DNA from 2 places in the Paenarthrobacter sp. OM7 genome. Region 1 is predicted to be linked to the other one. Evidence: riboswitches for the same ligand, from Rfam matches in the RefSeq annotation. Region 1 holds a riboswitch; the other holds the start of a gene.
What was found. A riboswitch is a leader RNA that binds a small molecule or an ion and turns the genes downstream of it on or off. The one in region 1 is predicted to bind cyclic di-AMP.
Positions count from the first base shown of each region.

Region 2: another riboswitch for cyclic di-AMP. It lies ahead of QEH68_RS05275 (M23 family metallopeptidase); the one in region 1 lies ahead of QEH68_RS19585 (hypothetical protein).

Region 1 covers NZ_CP123579.1:4,254,893-4,262,549, reverse strand. Annotated here, with positions in the region: gene QEH68_RS19600 (hypothetical protein) at 1-596, opposite strand, end outside; gene ald (alanine dehydrogenase) at 818-1,936, opposite strand; gene QEH68_RS19590 (helix-turn-helix domain-containing protein) at 2,145-3,359, shown strand; gene QEH68_RS19585 (hypothetical protein) at 3,547-4,848, opposite strand; cyclic di-AMP (ydaO/yuaA leader) riboswitch at 4,851-4,995, opposite strand; gene QEH68_RS19580 (ATP-dependent DNA ligase) at 5,240-6,304, shown strand; gene QEH68_RS19575 (DUF6480 family protein) at 6,323-6,595, opposite strand; gene QEH68_RS19570 (alpha/beta hydrolase) at 6,666-7,472, opposite strand; gene QEH68_RS19565 (maleylpyruvate isomerase family mycothiol-dependent enzyme) at 7,496-7,657, opposite strand, start outside.
Region 2 covers NZ_CP123579.1:1,124,938-1,132,594, reverse strand. Annotated here, with positions in the region: gene QEH68_RS05300 (molybdopterin molybdotransferase MoeA) at 1-871, opposite strand, end outside; gene QEH68_RS05295 (NTP transferase domain-containing protein) at 868-1,773, opposite strand; gene QEH68_RS05290 (HNH endonuclease) at 1,816-2,316, opposite strand; gene QEH68_RS05285 (NlpC/P60 family protein) at 2,570-3,343, opposite strand; gene QEH68_RS05280 (C40 family peptidase) at 3,443-4,189, opposite strand; cyclic di-AMP (ydaO/yuaA leader) riboswitch at 4,194-4,375, opposite strand; gene QEH68_RS05275 (M23 family metallopeptidase) at 4,501-5,331, opposite strand; cyclic di-AMP (ydaO/yuaA leader) riboswitch at 5,336-5,576, opposite strand; gene QEH68_RS05270 (metal-dependent transcriptional regulator) at 5,761-6,456, opposite strand; gene serC (phosphoserine transaminase) at 6,749-7,657, shown strand, end outside.

The sequences.
Region 1 (7,657 bases):
AGCCGCAGCCCGGAGGGCACGCTTGCATCGAACTCGCCGTTGGCGCGCGCTCCGATGAATGTTTCGTTGGTGACAGTGGTGTCCACCGGCCCGTATCCGGATTTCGCTGTCCACGTCATCTCACCGCCAGTGGACGCATCACCGGAGCCACCAATCGCGATTCCGCCCGGCCCCATGGATCCGTGCGTTTCGCCCGATGCCTGACTGTCGAATCCGCCCTTGCCTTCCACAGTGACCGGACCGAAGGTGGTGGGATCAAAAGTGAACCCCAGCGGCCCTGAGGGGCTTCTGCCCTTTCCGTCACCAAGCCCCCGTCCCGCCCCGCCCAGCGAGGCTTGCTCCTGCTGGTCGGCATTGAGTTTCAGGGCGCGGGCGTTGTCCTTGAGGCAAACCGCTGCCGCACCGAGCCGTCCGTACAGCTGGCTGTGCCAGTTGCTGCGGAATTGCTCGGCATCGTTTCCCCGCCAATAGTGGCCATTCTGGATGAGCACATTGAGCTGCTGTTGAAGTGTGGTGATCTTCTCAGCTTCGGAGTCCATCACTGCCGAGAGTCGGCGGAGATCACCGACGTCGGCGCCTACCAGTCCCTGCCCCATTATGTACTCAGCCCCATCACGTATCCCCTGAACGTAGCGACATTGGTAAAAACCTGCGGACCAGTCGTGGCACCAGGCGTCTCCCGAGCATAACTACTGCGGAACAGGGCTGCCATGGGGAGAACTACCGGGGTGGATAACGTTGCGGGTTAAACCGCGACGGCGGGGTGCGGCTTCGTGTGGAAGCCGCACCCCGCCGTCGTGTTTGTTAGGCCTTGGAACTACGCGGAGACCAGGGTGTGCCAGTCGTTGACGAGGGGCAGGTTGTGCGCCTCGGAAACGGAGTGGTGTGCCACGTGGCCGGCGGCGATATTGAGGCCGGCAGCCAGCGCGGGGTCGCGGTCGAAGGCAGCCTTGACGCCCAGGTTGGCCAGTGCCACGGCGTAGCGCAGGGTGACGTTCGTCAGTGCGTACGTGGAGGTGTTGGGAACAGCGCCAGGCATGTTGGCAACGCAGTAGAAGATCGAGTTGTGGACCTTGTACGTCGGTTCCTGGTGGGTGGTGGGGTGCGTGTCCTCGAAGCAGCCGCCCTGGTCAACAGCGATGTCCACCAGGACCGAGCCCGGCTTCATGCGGGCAACGAGCTCGTTGGTGACCAGTTTGGGAGCCTTGGCGCCCGGGATCAGGACGGAACCGATGACGAGATCTGCATCGATGACTGACTTCTCGATCTCGTAAGCGTTGGAGGCAACGGTCTTCAGGCGGCCCTGGTAGAGGGCGTCGAGTTCACGCAGCCGGTTGATGTTGATGTCCATGATGGTGACATCAGCACCAAGGCCCAGCGCCATGGCAGCGGCGTTGGTTCCTGCAACGCCGGCGCCGAGGACAACAACCTTGGCCGGGCGGACACCCGGTACGCCGCCCAGGAGGACGCCCTTGCCACCGGCGGGAGCCATCAGCGAGGAAGCGCCCACCACGACGGACAGGCGGCCTGCTACCTCGGACATCGGAGCGAGCAGCGGAAGGGTGCGGCCTTCCTGCACGGTTTCGTAAGCGATGGCCGTGACGCCGGAGTTGATGAGCTCGGCGGTGAGCTCGGGTTCTGCGGCGAGGTGCAGGTAGGTGAAGAGGATGAGGCCCTTGCGGAAGCGGTGGTACTCGGCCGCGATGGGCTCCTTGACCTTCATGACCATGTCCGCACGGCCCCAGACGTCGTCAGCTTCGTTGACGATTTCGGCGCCGGCGATCGAGTATTCCTCGTCGGTGATGCCCGAGCCGAGGCCTGCGCCACGCTCAACCAGAACGGTGTGTCCATGGGTGCGGAATTCGTGGACACCTGCGGCCGTGATGGCTACGCGGAACTCGTTGTTCTTGATTTCTTTGGGGACGCCGATGATCATCTGTGGGCTCCATCGTTAGCGGCCTTTTCGGCCGAAAATGTGTTGCGGGCTGTGATTCCAGAATAAATCCGGCTGTGAGGCAGGCGACATGGGTTTTGCCGCGCACAGGCGGAGGCGCCCCGGAAACTCAAGGATCTTCACCTCTGCAGCTCGACATTTGTCGAGCCCTGGAGCGTCAGGTGTCGCCTGCTGTTGGTACGCTTTTCTGATGCAGCAGGACGTGGAACAGATCGTTGAACGCGTGGCGTTGAAGCTGGGCCGCGGCCTGTCCCTCGAAGACCTCGACGGCGTCCTCCTCGCGTACAGCTCCAACCAGTCGCACGCCGACCGCGTCCGCGTGAACTTCCTCCTCAGCAAGCGTGTCCCCAGCGACGTCAGCGCGTGGCAACTGTCCCACGGCATCGCCACGGCGGTGCGTCCCGTCGTCGTTCCCGCCAACGAGGAACTCGGAATGTTGGGCCGCGTCTGCGTGCCGCTCCTGGTGCGCGGCTTCCGCGTGGGCTACTTGTGGGTCCAGCTGGACGTTGAAGAGCAAAGCCCGACGGCGATACTCGCCGAGTTGCCCGGCGTGCGTGATGAGTTGGACCTGTTGGCGGGTTTGCTCCTCGATTCAAACACTGCAGAGTCGGAATTCCGGCGCAGGCGTGAGCAGGAGTTCCTCTCGGCCTGCAGTGGCGAATCGAATGCCGTGGCGGCCGTGGCCGGGTGGAAGGAGATCCAAGGCCGCGGTCCATGGCAACTGGTGACCATCCTGGACGCGGACGGCGCGAGGTCCGACGTCGATCCCCTCGCCGCAACCCTGACGCACCGAACAGCTGCACTGCAGTCCACCATCGGCGTCAACGCTGCGTTGTTCAGCGCCGGAACGGAGACGCATTCCGTGGTCCTGTTTCGAGAGTCCGGTGGTCGGGCGGACCACGCCCAGGTGCTGGTCCACTATCAACTGGAACTCGCCAAGCGCTCCGGCAGGGCGGTGGACCGGGTAATCCTGGGCATCAGCGAGCCGTTCCAGGTGATCCGGCAGCTCGCAGGAGCGTACCGGCAGTCCAAGGTTGCAGCGCAGGCTGCCGCCGTCGATCAACCCCTCGGCGAGCTCGTGGACAGCCGGGCCGTAGGCGTCTATCAGCTCTTCGACCGCTTGCTGGCGCCCGGAGGTTGGGACGACACAGGTTCCGTGCACTTCCGAACGCTGGAGGACCAGGACAAGAACGGCGAACTCCTGCCCGTCCTGGAACTCCTCTATGACAGTGATGGTTCAGTGCAGGACGTCGCTGCCAAACTCCATCTCCACAGGAGCAGCATCTACAACAGGCTCGGCCGGATCCGGCAGCTCATCGGCGCTGACCCGTTGAGCGGAGTGATCCGCGTCGAATTGCACGCTGCCTTGAAAGCCCGCCGCTGGGCCGGCAGGCCGCGGATCTGAGGTTGTCAAGAACAATGAGCAGGCGCCCGGTGCGGGCGCCTGCTCATTGGTATGGTCTTGCTTTACGGGCGCCTCAGCCGCTGGCAGCTCCAGCGGCCCAATCGACGCCGGAACGTGGCCGTCCGGCTGCTGCTGCAGTACCGGCTGTGCCATCCCACATGCGTGGTGGTGCGTGGCAAGCGGGTGCTCATTTGAGGGTGTCCTTTGCCGCGTCAAGGATTTCTTCAAGTGCCGTCCCGGAGGGCTGCGGCGCGGTGGCCGCACTGGGCTTGCCCGAGGGCTTGGGTTTGGTGGTCTGCGTGGGAGTCCCCGTCGGCGTGGGGGTAGGAGCCGGCGTGGGTGTGACCGTCGGTGTGGTTGTGGGCGTCGGCGTCGTGGGTGGCGTGGTGATCGTGTCCGACGGCACCTCGCTGGGTGCCGGCGCCGGCTGGGTGGGGATCGGGCTGGCGGTGGCCGGGTCCGCGGCGATGGTTGACGGCACTGCGGACGGGACCCATACGGGGTCGGCCAAGGAAACTTTCGGGGTGGGAACCGACGACGGCGACCCTGGTGCGGGTGCCTCCGGAACCGTGGCCGGTTGGCCGCCTGCCGACGTCGCAGCAGCTGACGCGGAGGGCGATGATGCCCTTGAGTAGGAGGCGCTGGGCGCGGGAGCCGCGGAGCCTGAATTCCGGTCGGCGCCGCTGGCTTCCTGGGAGGGGGTCTCCTGGCCGAAGAATGGCAGCTCGAGGGCCTGCCCCAGGGTACCGGCTGTCAGGACCAACCCGAGGGCGCCGGCCACCACGGCCATGCGCTGGCTCATGTGTTTGACGGATGCAGCTTTCCGCAGGACCGTATGGGGTTCCCGGCCCGGCGAAGAGCCGCCAAAACCCGACTTGGCGGCCGTGGGCGCAGCTGCCGGTTTGCGTAGGTCCTTGCGGCTCGCCAGTGCTGCCGAGGCCGTTGCGGCCGCCGCGACCTGGGCAGGGGACTTGCCCCGCGGTGGCTCAGTGCGGGCGGACTCGGCCACCACCGGAATGGCGGCAGTTACGGGCTCCGGGGTGTCGGGTTCCTGAGAACCGTGGTTCGGGGCGGCCTGCTGCACGATGGGAATGGCCGCGGTAGGAGGCCCTGGCGTAGTGGAGGCCGGAGCTGCAGCCTGTGCTGCCTCCACGACGGGAATCGCCGCAGTTGCGGGTTCCTCCTGTGCGGCCGTTTCCGGTGCCGGCTGCGAGGCCGGTGCTTCAGGCGCGATCACGGCCCGTGCCGCACGCTCCCGCTCGGCCGCGCGCTCGGCCGCGCGCGCGGCTGCACGCGTGGTGGGTGTTGCGACGGCTGGGATAGCCGCAGTGGCGGCCTCCGGCGTCGTGCTTGTCGTTCCGGGTGCGGCCACAGTGTCTGGCTGCGCGCTGAGGGGGGATCCGCTGGGGTGGGCCCGACGGCGTCCGGTTGGCTTGGTGCGCCCGCGTTCAGTCTCGGCGCGGCGCGGCTGATCCATGGTTGGGGACATGGTGGTTGCCTCTCAACGCCTTCGAGGTTAGCTGTCGGGTTCGGACGAGGCCGTCCGGCCGCCGTAGCGGCTTCACCCCAAGGACTTGGGAAAGTCCGGGAACTTTTGGGTCCCCCGCCTCTGCCGCGGGTCTGGCGGATTCCGGAATGCGGCAGAGCTCGGCGTCATTCCGGAAGCGGCCCAGCGGAGATACGGGTCGCCCTACGACGGTACATGAGCCGGAAAGTAAAGTCACATTAATATAACGGACGGTAGGCCTCCCCGGATGAGAGGGTCCTGGCGCTTAGGCTTCGGGGCCGGCGCTGGGAGCTCCCGGTGCGGCAGCCACCACGGCCAAGATATCCATCGCCTGGGACTAGCTTCCGCGTGCACCGGCAGGTAGACATTGTCTATGGACCTGCCTGTGATGCCACCCGTCTCGCCCATGCTCGCCAAATCCGTTCCGGCCATCCCCGATGTTGGGCACTACGAGCCCAAGTGGGACGGCTTCCGGACCATAGTCTTCAAGGACGGCGATGAGATCATTCTGGGCAGTCGCAACGAGAAACCCATGACCCGCTACTTTCCCGAACTGGTGGAGGCGCTGCGGAAGAACCTTCCGGACAAATGCGTGATCGACGGCGAGATTGTCCTGATCGAGGGCAACCGGCTGGAGTTCGAGGTGCTGCAGCAGCGGATCCACCCCGCGGACAGCCGGGTCCGGATGCTCGCCGAGAAGACTCCGGCGTCCATGATCGCGTTCGATATCCTTGCCCTCGGCGATGACGACCTGATGGGCACTCCCTTTTCGGAGCGTCGGGCCATCCTGGAACATGCGCTCGCCAAGGCGGAGCCGCCCGTTTACGTCACCCCTGCAGTCACGGACCTTGAGCGTGCAAAGGAATGGTTCGTGCAGTTGGAAGGCGCAGGCCTGGACGGTGTGCTGTCCAAGCCCCTGGATGGGACGTATTTGCCCAACAAGCGCGTGATGTTCAAGACCAAGCACGAGCGCACTGCGGACTGCGTGGTGGCCGGCTTCCGCTGGCACAAGACCGCGAAAGTTGTGGGGTCCATGCTGTTGGGTCTTTATAACGACGCCGGCCGGCTCCAGCATGTGGGGGTGGTGGCCTCCTTCCCCATGGCCCGCAGGGAAAGCCTGGTAGCTGAGCTCGAGCCGTATCAGGTTGAACTGGGCGAGCATCCCTGGGGTGAGTGGGCCAGCCAGGGCGACGGAGCCGGCGGTTCCAGGATTCCCGGTGCCCAAAGCCGGTGGAGCGCGGGCAAGGATTTCTCGTTTGTGCCCCTGCGTCCCGAGCTGGTCATCGAGGTGGCCTACGACTACATGGAGGGCGAGCGGTTCCGGCACACCACGCAGTTCAGGCGGTGGCGGCCGGACCGAACGCCGGAGAGCTGCACTTACTCCCAGTTGGAAGAGCCGGCGGATTATGATCTTGGGGAGCTCCTGGGGCTGCCGTAGCTTGGCGCCCGCAGTTGCTTACTCCTCGTGTCCTTGGTCGCTGCTCATGCTGCCCTCGGCCGGCGGGGTTTCTCCCGGAGGCACTCCTCCGCCGGGTTCCAAGCCCGTGACGTTTCCGTCGAGGGGATCGGGGTTGGAGGATGCGGCGGGGTCCTCTTCTTCGTCCTGGCGCAATTCGGGGTCGGCGTTGACGTCATCCTTGGTGGTGGCCGGGGGCGTTGCGGCACCGTAGGGGCCAGTGGCGCCGGTTGCGCCGAAGCCTTGCTCGTCCTTGTTATCTCCAGTGTTCACGATCGGCCCTTTCGTAAGCAAACTTACTAATGCGATGGCTTCGCCAGCCTAGCCGGGACGCGTGGACTCATCAAGGCGCCTGGCCGTGAAGCGCTGTCGCTGCAACGAAACTCCGGATGGCGTCCGCCACGGCCTGGGGCCGCATGTGTTGCGCTACATGCCCGACGCCGGGGATCTCCACCAAGCGCCCCTGGTCAACGGCCCTCGAAAGCCGAAGCGACCAGTCCGGGCCGGCCACGTTGTCGCGGCTTCCCCTTAGGACCAGCACAGGGACCTTGATACCAGCCAAGCGTTTCTCGGTGGGGTACGTCATCATCACCGGCAGTTCAGTAAGGTACCAGCGCGGACCGCAGCGGAGATAGTCCGACGTGACGATCAAATTGGAGGAGGGGCTTTCGCGGAGCATCCCGTCAAGGAGAAGAGCCACGGACTGGCGCCTCACGTTTTTGTGCCGCGAATCAACCACTGGCCCCATCAGCACCACCTGGCGGACCCGATCCGGTGAATGCAAAGCCGCCTCGATAACAAACTGCGCACCCATCGAATGGCCCACCAAAACGTACGAACCGATGCCGCGGGAAGCGAGGGCCTCCGCAATGAAGGCGCCGTAGTCCTCCACCGAAAGCTGTCGATCAGGCTTTGGAGTCCCTCCAAACCCCGGGAGGTCCAAGGAATAGGTGGGTGCGCTCGCTGCAAGGACTGTGTGCAGCCGGGCCAAATAGCGGTGTGAGACTCCGATGCCGTGAACCAGGACATAGACGGGCCCGGTGGGATCGGCCTCAGAGCCGGCAGCGGGGACAGCGGCAGGCTCAGGCGTGCCCTCAGCCCACAGGATCCGCCCCTTCAATCCCAGAACTTCTACGTCTGCAGACAGCATTGCTGCCGGCCTGCTCCGCGCCCTCATGATGGTGTCCGCCGCAAGAACACCGGAGCCCCGGGGCCACTCAGCTCGTCCTCTGCTATTGGTCGGCCGGACACCGCCAGCAGCAGGGCAATGGCCGGCCCTTCCACAGCAGGGCCATCCCCGTGATCGAAGGATGCATCGGTGGCCACCAGGCGCCA
Region 2 (7,657 bases), 1.6 Mb from region 1:
TCAACAGCCGGCCGCCGAGTTCAGCCACGGCCCGCCTGAAGTGGTCAGTCCCGGACCGACCGGTCCCGCCGGTAGTGATGACGACGTCCGCCGGGGGCTCAGTTTCCTGGTAAGGGTCATCCGCTGTCAGCTCGTCCAGCGCCGGTTCGGTGTCCTGGAGTGCGGAAATCCATTCTTCATAGTTGTCGCCCACCCTGAGCTGCTCTCCTGCGATGCCACCAAGGAGCTCCACCACAGCGCCCAATTGCGGGCCGAAAGTATCACGCACTTGTCCGGGCAGCGGAACCCCTTGTGCCACAACCTCGGAGCCCGTCAGCAGAAACCTGACCAGCGGCTTGCCGAGGACCTCCAGCTGGTCCAGACCGGCCAGCGCAGCCAAAGCGATGTGGGCCGGGTTGAGCACGGTTCCGGCAGTAAGCAAGACCTCCCCCGCCGCCGCCTCTTCTGCGGCTTTACGGATGTGCTGGCCGTTGCGGGGTTCGCCGGGTTTGGCGGTTCCGCCCAGTGCAAGGACCGGAAGGCCGTCGTCGTCGGTGGTTATGACGCCGCTCTCGCTGCGAAGAACTGCCTTGGCACCCGGCGGAATCAGCCCGCCCGTCACAATGGGACTTGCTTGGTGGGGAGCAAGCCTCTGGCCCGGTTCACTCAGGATCCACGGACCGCTTCCGTTGACGGCCCACCCATCCATGGCTGAGGAAGCGTAGTGCGGCATATCCTGCACCGCCCGGGCATCGGCAGCGAGGGTGCGGCCGAGGGCTGACCTGAGCGGGACAGGAGCCGGAGGGATGGGAGCGGCACAATCGAACGCCCGCTGCCGGGCCTCCTGCCAGGTGTGTGCCGCGTGATGGCCCTCGGCGGGGGCCTCCGTCATTCGGCGTCAGCCTCGGACTCCGAGTACTCCTTGGCAACTTTGCGGGCCAGTTCCAAGGCGGCATTCATGGACGCATCATCGCTTGCCTGGCCAATGCCGCGGGCCATGCCCGCCGCGTAGCCGGCAATGAAGGTGGTCAAGGGCGCTGCGGGGCGCACCACTGAGTGCGCCGCCACTCCGGCAACAGCGAGCACTTCATTTACGTCCACTTCAACGCCTTCAAGCTCGAATGCCTGCAGCAGTGTGCGGCACCATTCCTCGAGCGTCTCTTCCTGGCTCTTCACGTCCGCCTCCAACTTGTAGTCAATGCCCAGGGCCGCAGCGTCCTCCCATGTATCCACGTCATCCGTGGAGCCTGGGGGGACGGCTACTTCCAGCAGGTTCAGCCTAGCAAGCAGGCGGAACACTGAAGCGTTCGTTAACCCGGAACCTTCGGAAGCTTGAGCCACTTCCCGTTCGAGGGCACTGGTGCCGTAGGCACCAAGGAGGGGCTGCTTCCGGCCATCGGCCGAGACAGCCATGGCACCGTCCACCCCCGCGTGGGCCTCCAGGGCTTTCCAGAGGAACGAAACGCCACGGGACACGTGCGGCATATCGCATGCCAGGACGAGCGTCCAGGGAGCGTTGTTTCCGTTGTCCTTCATCGCCGCCAACCCGGCAGCAATAGCAGCGGCCGGACCCGCAAATGCCGGTTCCTCCCGGGCCCGCAGCACCTCGACCGGTAACGGCTCACCGCCCGTTTCTGAAGCGTCAGGACCTACCACCACCACAGCTGACGCACCCCGGGCCGCCTGCAGGGCGTGCGAAAGGAGCGTCCCGCCGTCGTACATCAACGACGGCTTGGGCACGCCACCGAGGCGGGTGGCCCTGCCACCCGCCAGAATCACGGCATTGAACTCCATTCGCCCAGATTACCGGGGCGGCCGGAGTTCAGCAGAAATCGATCAGGCGGCGGATTCCGGCAACAGGAACGGGTCCCAGTCCGGCGCAGGTTTCTCGAGTTCTTTGATCTGCCACATGGTTCCCTGGGGCACTCCAGGCGTGAAACGGAGTTTCCAACCCATTTCAGCCAGCGTGTGGTCGCTCTTGGCGTTGTTGCATTTCAGACACGCCGCGACCAGGTTTTCCCAGGAATCCGCGCCGCCCCTGGATTTGGGGTGGACGTGGTCTATGGTGTGGGCTGTTTTCCCGCAGTAGGCGCAGCGATGGCCGTCGCGGCGAAGGACCCCGCGTCGGCTCACGGCGGTAATCCTGTTGTACCGGGGACGGATGTAGCGGTTAAGGAGGATCACGGAGGGGCGTCCGAGAATCTCCTGTGGCCCGACGACAGGCTCGTCGCCTTCGGCCACTACGCTAGCTTTCCCAGTCAACACAAGGACCAGCGCCCGGCGGAATGTTATTACCGCCAGCGGTTCATATCCAGCATTCAGAACGAGTGTGCGCATGCACGTACCTCTTCACGGCCGCACCCGTCAGGGGCACGAGGGCCGGCTGCCCTCTGCTTGTACGGGCTGTGGATCGACAAGATAAGGGTAAGCACTCATATGCCGTATCAACGAATTTTTCCGTCGTTTCCCGTGCAGTGTCGCCAAGAGTTCATGCGAGGTTAAGAGGCGTGGAGCCGAATCCGTCCCTTAAAAGCAGAACACCCCGCCGGCCTGAGCCTGCGGGGTGTTGCTGTCAAAACCAAAGGCTGGATCAGCCGTTCACGCGGATGAAAACCGGGCCGGAGCCTACGTTGACGCTGAACAGTGCCGTGGTGGATCCGTTCCATCCACCGTGGACTGCCTGGCCGTTGCCGACGTATACAGCGATGTGGGCCTGTCCGGCCAGACCGCCGTTGGCGTAGTAGGCGAGGTCGCCCGGCTTCGCTTCCGCTGCGCTGACCGTGCGGCCGAGGGAGAGGTAGCCGGCCGGCCAGTCGTGGAAGTTGATGCCAACAGCTGCCAGGGAGTTGGTTACCAGCATGGTGCAGTCCTGGGTGACGCCGAGCTGCGCATAGGCGGCAGCGGCAATTGCAGCACCCAAGCCACTTGCAGCGGCCGGAGCCTTTGCCTCAGGAGCCGCGGTGTTGACGGCCAGTGTGGCGTTGCCAGCAGTTGCCGTGCTTTCTGCTGCCTTCTTGGTTTCTGCCTTCGCAGGAGCCTTCTTCTCTACGGGGGCCGGAGCCTGCACCGTGGTGACCACGGGGCGCTCGTAGGAGATGGCAACGGTGGAGTCCGCAGCGATGGTGGCCTGGACTACCGACTGGACGTCAAGGGTGGACGTCGCGGTGGACTCACGGTCCACGGTGGTGTCGGCCGCGTTGGCAGCAACACTGCCGGTCAGGACCAGGCCTGAAGCTGCGGCAATAACAGCCGCCTGGCGGCCGACGCCGCCGGCGTTTTCACTGACGGCCTTGGCGATCACGGCAAGCGAGCTGGTCTTGGGGGCCTCAGCGCGATGCCGTGCAACCTTGGATGCACTGGTCATGGTTTTCTCTTTTCGTATCCGCGTGCAGTTGGGGTACACGCGGCTCATTGGCGCGCCAGCACTTGGGGGCATGCTGGCGAACCCCGAACCGGATTGTTTCTAGCGGAGGGTAAAGAAGGAGGACGTGCCCGTGGAGGCAGCCGAGTGCAGGAGCGTGCCCTGTCCCGGGTTCAATGCGCTGATCATCATGCCGTTGCCAACGTAGATGCCTACGTGTGCTCCACCGTTCTGCATGACCAGGTCACCGGGGACAGGAGTGCTGGTGGGCTTCATGGCCGTCCAGGCGTTGACGCGCGGGATGCTGATGCCGGCCTGGGCGTAGACCCACTGGGTGAAGCCGGAGCAGTCCCATCCGTTGGGCGTGGTGCCGCCCCAAACGTAAGGGTGGCCGATTCCGGTGTAGGCGATCGCGGCGAGGCCGGAAGCGGCGGCGCTGGAAGCAGCATCCTTGGCTTCGGACGACTTCGCAGTCACGGCGCCTGCGGTGGCCTGGTTGCCGTTGGCCGCGGTGCGCTGGGTGGTCTGCGAAGCGCGCTGCACAACCTTGGGAGCTTCCTTGGTGGCCACTACGGGGCTCTCGAAGGAAACGGTGGCGGTGGGCTCTGCGGTGACTACCGCAGTGGTGACCATCTGCTGGGTGCTGGAGGCTTCCGACTTGGAAACGTCGGTGTCCGCTGCCTGGGCCGGCAGACCGACACTGAGGACGAGGCCTGAGGCTGCTGCCAGTACGACGGCCTGACGGCCAACGGTACCGGCGTTGGATGAAACAGCCTTGGAAAGCGTGTTCAAGGGGTTCGTACGAACCGATTCGGCGCGGTGGCGCGCAGGGGTAGTGCGTGATGACACGAAGGTAGCCTCTCCCAATGCCTGCGAGGTGAGCTGTCGGATTCGGATGGGAGTCATCCGGCCACGCTGCTTCAAGGAAGCTTTGCGACTTAACCCCAAGGCCTTCTTGCGAAGACCAGAAGTGGTTCCCCCGCCCCTGCCAGACGATTTATGCGAACGGACCTCGAGTGGTGGCAGAGCTAGGCAATCCACTCAAGTGCACCGGCCCCCTAAAAAGCCGATGCGCTTTGTACGGTACAACAGTTGAACGCGAATGTCACATTCAGGTCACGGGGTGTGTCACGAATGCGAGAGACAACCATCAACTGGACTTAGAGCCAGCCCATGGGGTCAACAACTTCACCGTTGACCTGTACTTCAAAGTGGAGGTGGCAGCCGGTGGAGGCGCCCGTGGTGCCGCTCAGCGCTACAGTGTCGCCGCGGCTGACCGTCTGGCCTACTTTGACGGTGAAGGACGACAAGTGGTTGTACGTGGTCTCAAGGCCGTTGCCGTGGTCTACCACCACGCGGTTCCCTCCGCCGTACTCGTGCCATCCGGCAAAGGTGACCTTGCCACTGGCCGCGGCATGGACGGCGGTGCCGCACTGGGCCACGAAGTCCTGGCCGCGGTGGAAGTCACCGGCACCACCTGTGAGGGGGCTGATGCGGTAGCCGAACGGGGAAGCCGTGGTCAGGGTGTCCAGGGGGCTGGCCATGGTGCCCGTGGACGAGGCACGCTGGATGCTGTCGGCGGACTGCGCACTGAGCAGCTGCTTCAGCTTGCCGTCGGGGTCGGCGGCGGTAGCTACCGCAGCACGGCTGAAGTCGATCTTGGCTGATGCAGCGGCGGAAACCTCGGGCTGGCTGCCCCCGGTGACGGCCAGGGCCGACTCGGTCTGACCGGATTCCGAGGTTGCCATGACCGGGCTGGTGGCCGGCAGACCGACAGTCAGGGCAAGTCCGGTGGCGGCAAGCGCAACTCCGGCCTTTTGCCCTACACCACTGGCTGCGGCGAAATCGGCAACCTGGCGCAACGGGCTCTTGCGGCGACGCACCTGGCGTTCGGTGTCGCGTGGCCGGATCTCCGATACGACGCGGGCTGGCCGCAGCTCAGCAGCGGGGCCGGACGCGCGGCGGCGGCCCCTGACGTTCTGCGTTGTCAAACTCTGTTCCTCTCTAAAAAGCCTGCGAAGTTAGCTGTCGGATTCGGGTCAGAGAGTTCAAAGACCCGGTCCGCACGAAGCGCTCACGGCACACAGGTATCCCAAGAGGGACTTGCGTAATGGGCACTTCTGCTGCGGACTTCACCCCAAGGCTGCTTCTTTAGACAGCCGCTTGTGGTTCCCCCGCCTCTGCCAGTGGTGGATGGCACACCTGTTCCGCTGGCAGAGCTCGGCTCCGGAACAGGTAACGCTTTGGTATCAGCGCTAGTAGATAACTATAGGCGATTAAGGCTCGCAGTAATAAATTCGTTATCAACAGGAACAGGCGTGGCGCGGCTGCCCCTTATCACTAATCCTGAAAAACTGCAGGTCACACGCGCGCTTGGAGCTCAAAAGTGAGATATGACACCGGGTGAAGGGAAGGGTGCCTCAGCCGACGGAGACGAAGACGTGCGCCGCCACCTCGGGCGGAAGTTCCAGTGCACCCTCAATGCCGGGGACCCGGACTGAAATGTACTCGCCTACACGCTCCAGCGAGACGGCCGCGCCGGGGCGGATACCACCCTCATCCAGCTGGGTAAGGAGTTCAGGCTCAACCTGGATGGGCTCCGCAAGGCGGGTAACTGCCACCCGGGAATCCGGTGCATAGCCGTCCATGGCCTGCAGGAGGTTGACGTCGAGGCGGGGAAACGGCTGGCTGGCAAGGCCACCGAGGGCTTCAAGGCCCGGGATGGGGTTGCCATATGGGGATTCGGTGGGGTGCTCCAGGAGTTCGTACAGCCGGCGCTCCACGCGCTCGCTCATCACGTGTTCCCAGCGGCAGGCTTCGTCATGGACATAGGCCCAGTCCAAGCCAATGACATCAGCCAGGAGACGCTCGGCGAGGCGGTGCTTTCGCATCACCTCGGTGGCGCGTTTCCGCCCCGCTTCGGTCAGTTCCAGGTGACGGTCATTGGAAACAATCACCAAGCCATCGCGCTCCATGCGTCCGATGGTCTGGGAAACAGTGGGTCCGGAGTGCCGCAGCCGCTCGGCGATGCGGGCCCTGAGAGCCACAATGTTCTCTTCTTCAAGCTCCAAAATGGTCCGAAGATACATCTCAGTGGTATCGATCAGATCCGTCATCCAGCTCAGCTCTCCTCGAACGCAGTTCCTTGCGTAATCTCCACCGTACCGCGTCCCTTGCCGGGTGGGCGGTGTACACCGCCGCCCCATGAACGCCAACCACCAGCCTAGCTTATTTGGAATTACTCTGGATAATTCCGGTCGCATATGGTGGGCCTGCGTTCCACGTGGCGGACTATGACGGCCACAGGTTCCTGCCTCCGCGCCGGGTCAGGCAGAATTGGGGTGTCGAAGGGGCAGCTGATGCCACCTGCCACGACCCATCTCTAGCCGATACCCATTGGAGCCACACGTGAGCGACAACAGCATCACCATTCCCGCCGATCTGCTGCCCAAGGACGGACGCTTCGGCGCAGGACCGTCCAAGGTCCGTCCGGAACAGATCGAGGCCCTGTCTGCCGCGTCGTCCACCATCCTTGGCACGTCCCACCGCCAAGCTCCGGTCAAGAACCTTGTGGGTTCGGTCCGGGAGGGCCTCAGCCAGTTCTTCCGTGCACCCGAAGGATACGAAGTTGTCCTCGGCGTCGGCGGTTCCACGGCATTCTGGGATGTCGCCGCATTCGGCCTGGTAGAGAAGAAAGCACAGCACCTCTCCTTCGGTGAATTCGGTTCGAAATTCGCTGCTGCCACCAACAAGGCGCCGTTCCTTGATGCTTCCTCCATCATCAAGTCCGAACCCGGCACCCGCCCGGTGGCACAGGCCGAAGCCGGCGTTGACGTCTACGCCTGGCCCCAGAATGAAACGTCAACCGGCGTGGCTGCCCCCGTCAAGCGCGTCGAGGGGGCTGACGAAGGCGCCCTCGTCCTGGTGGACGCCACGTCTGCTGCCGGCGGGCTGGATGTCGACGTCTCAGAGTCTGACGTCTACTACTTCGCACCGCAGAAGAACTTCGCCTCCGATGGTGGTCTCTGGCTGGGCCTCTTCTCCCCCGCCGCACTGGAGCGTGCGGCACGGATCAAGGCGAGCGACCGCTGGATCCCGGACTTCCTGGACCTGCAGACGGCTATCGACAACTCCAAGCTGAACCAGACGTACAACACGCCTTCCCTGTCCACGTTGGTCACCCTGGACGCCCAGGTGCAGTGGCTCAACAGCAACGGTGGCCTGGATTTCGCCAGCAAGCGCACGGCGGACTCCGCCAACCGCATCTACTCCTGGGCCGAGGCCTCGGAGTACGCGACGCCGTTCGTCACCAACGCC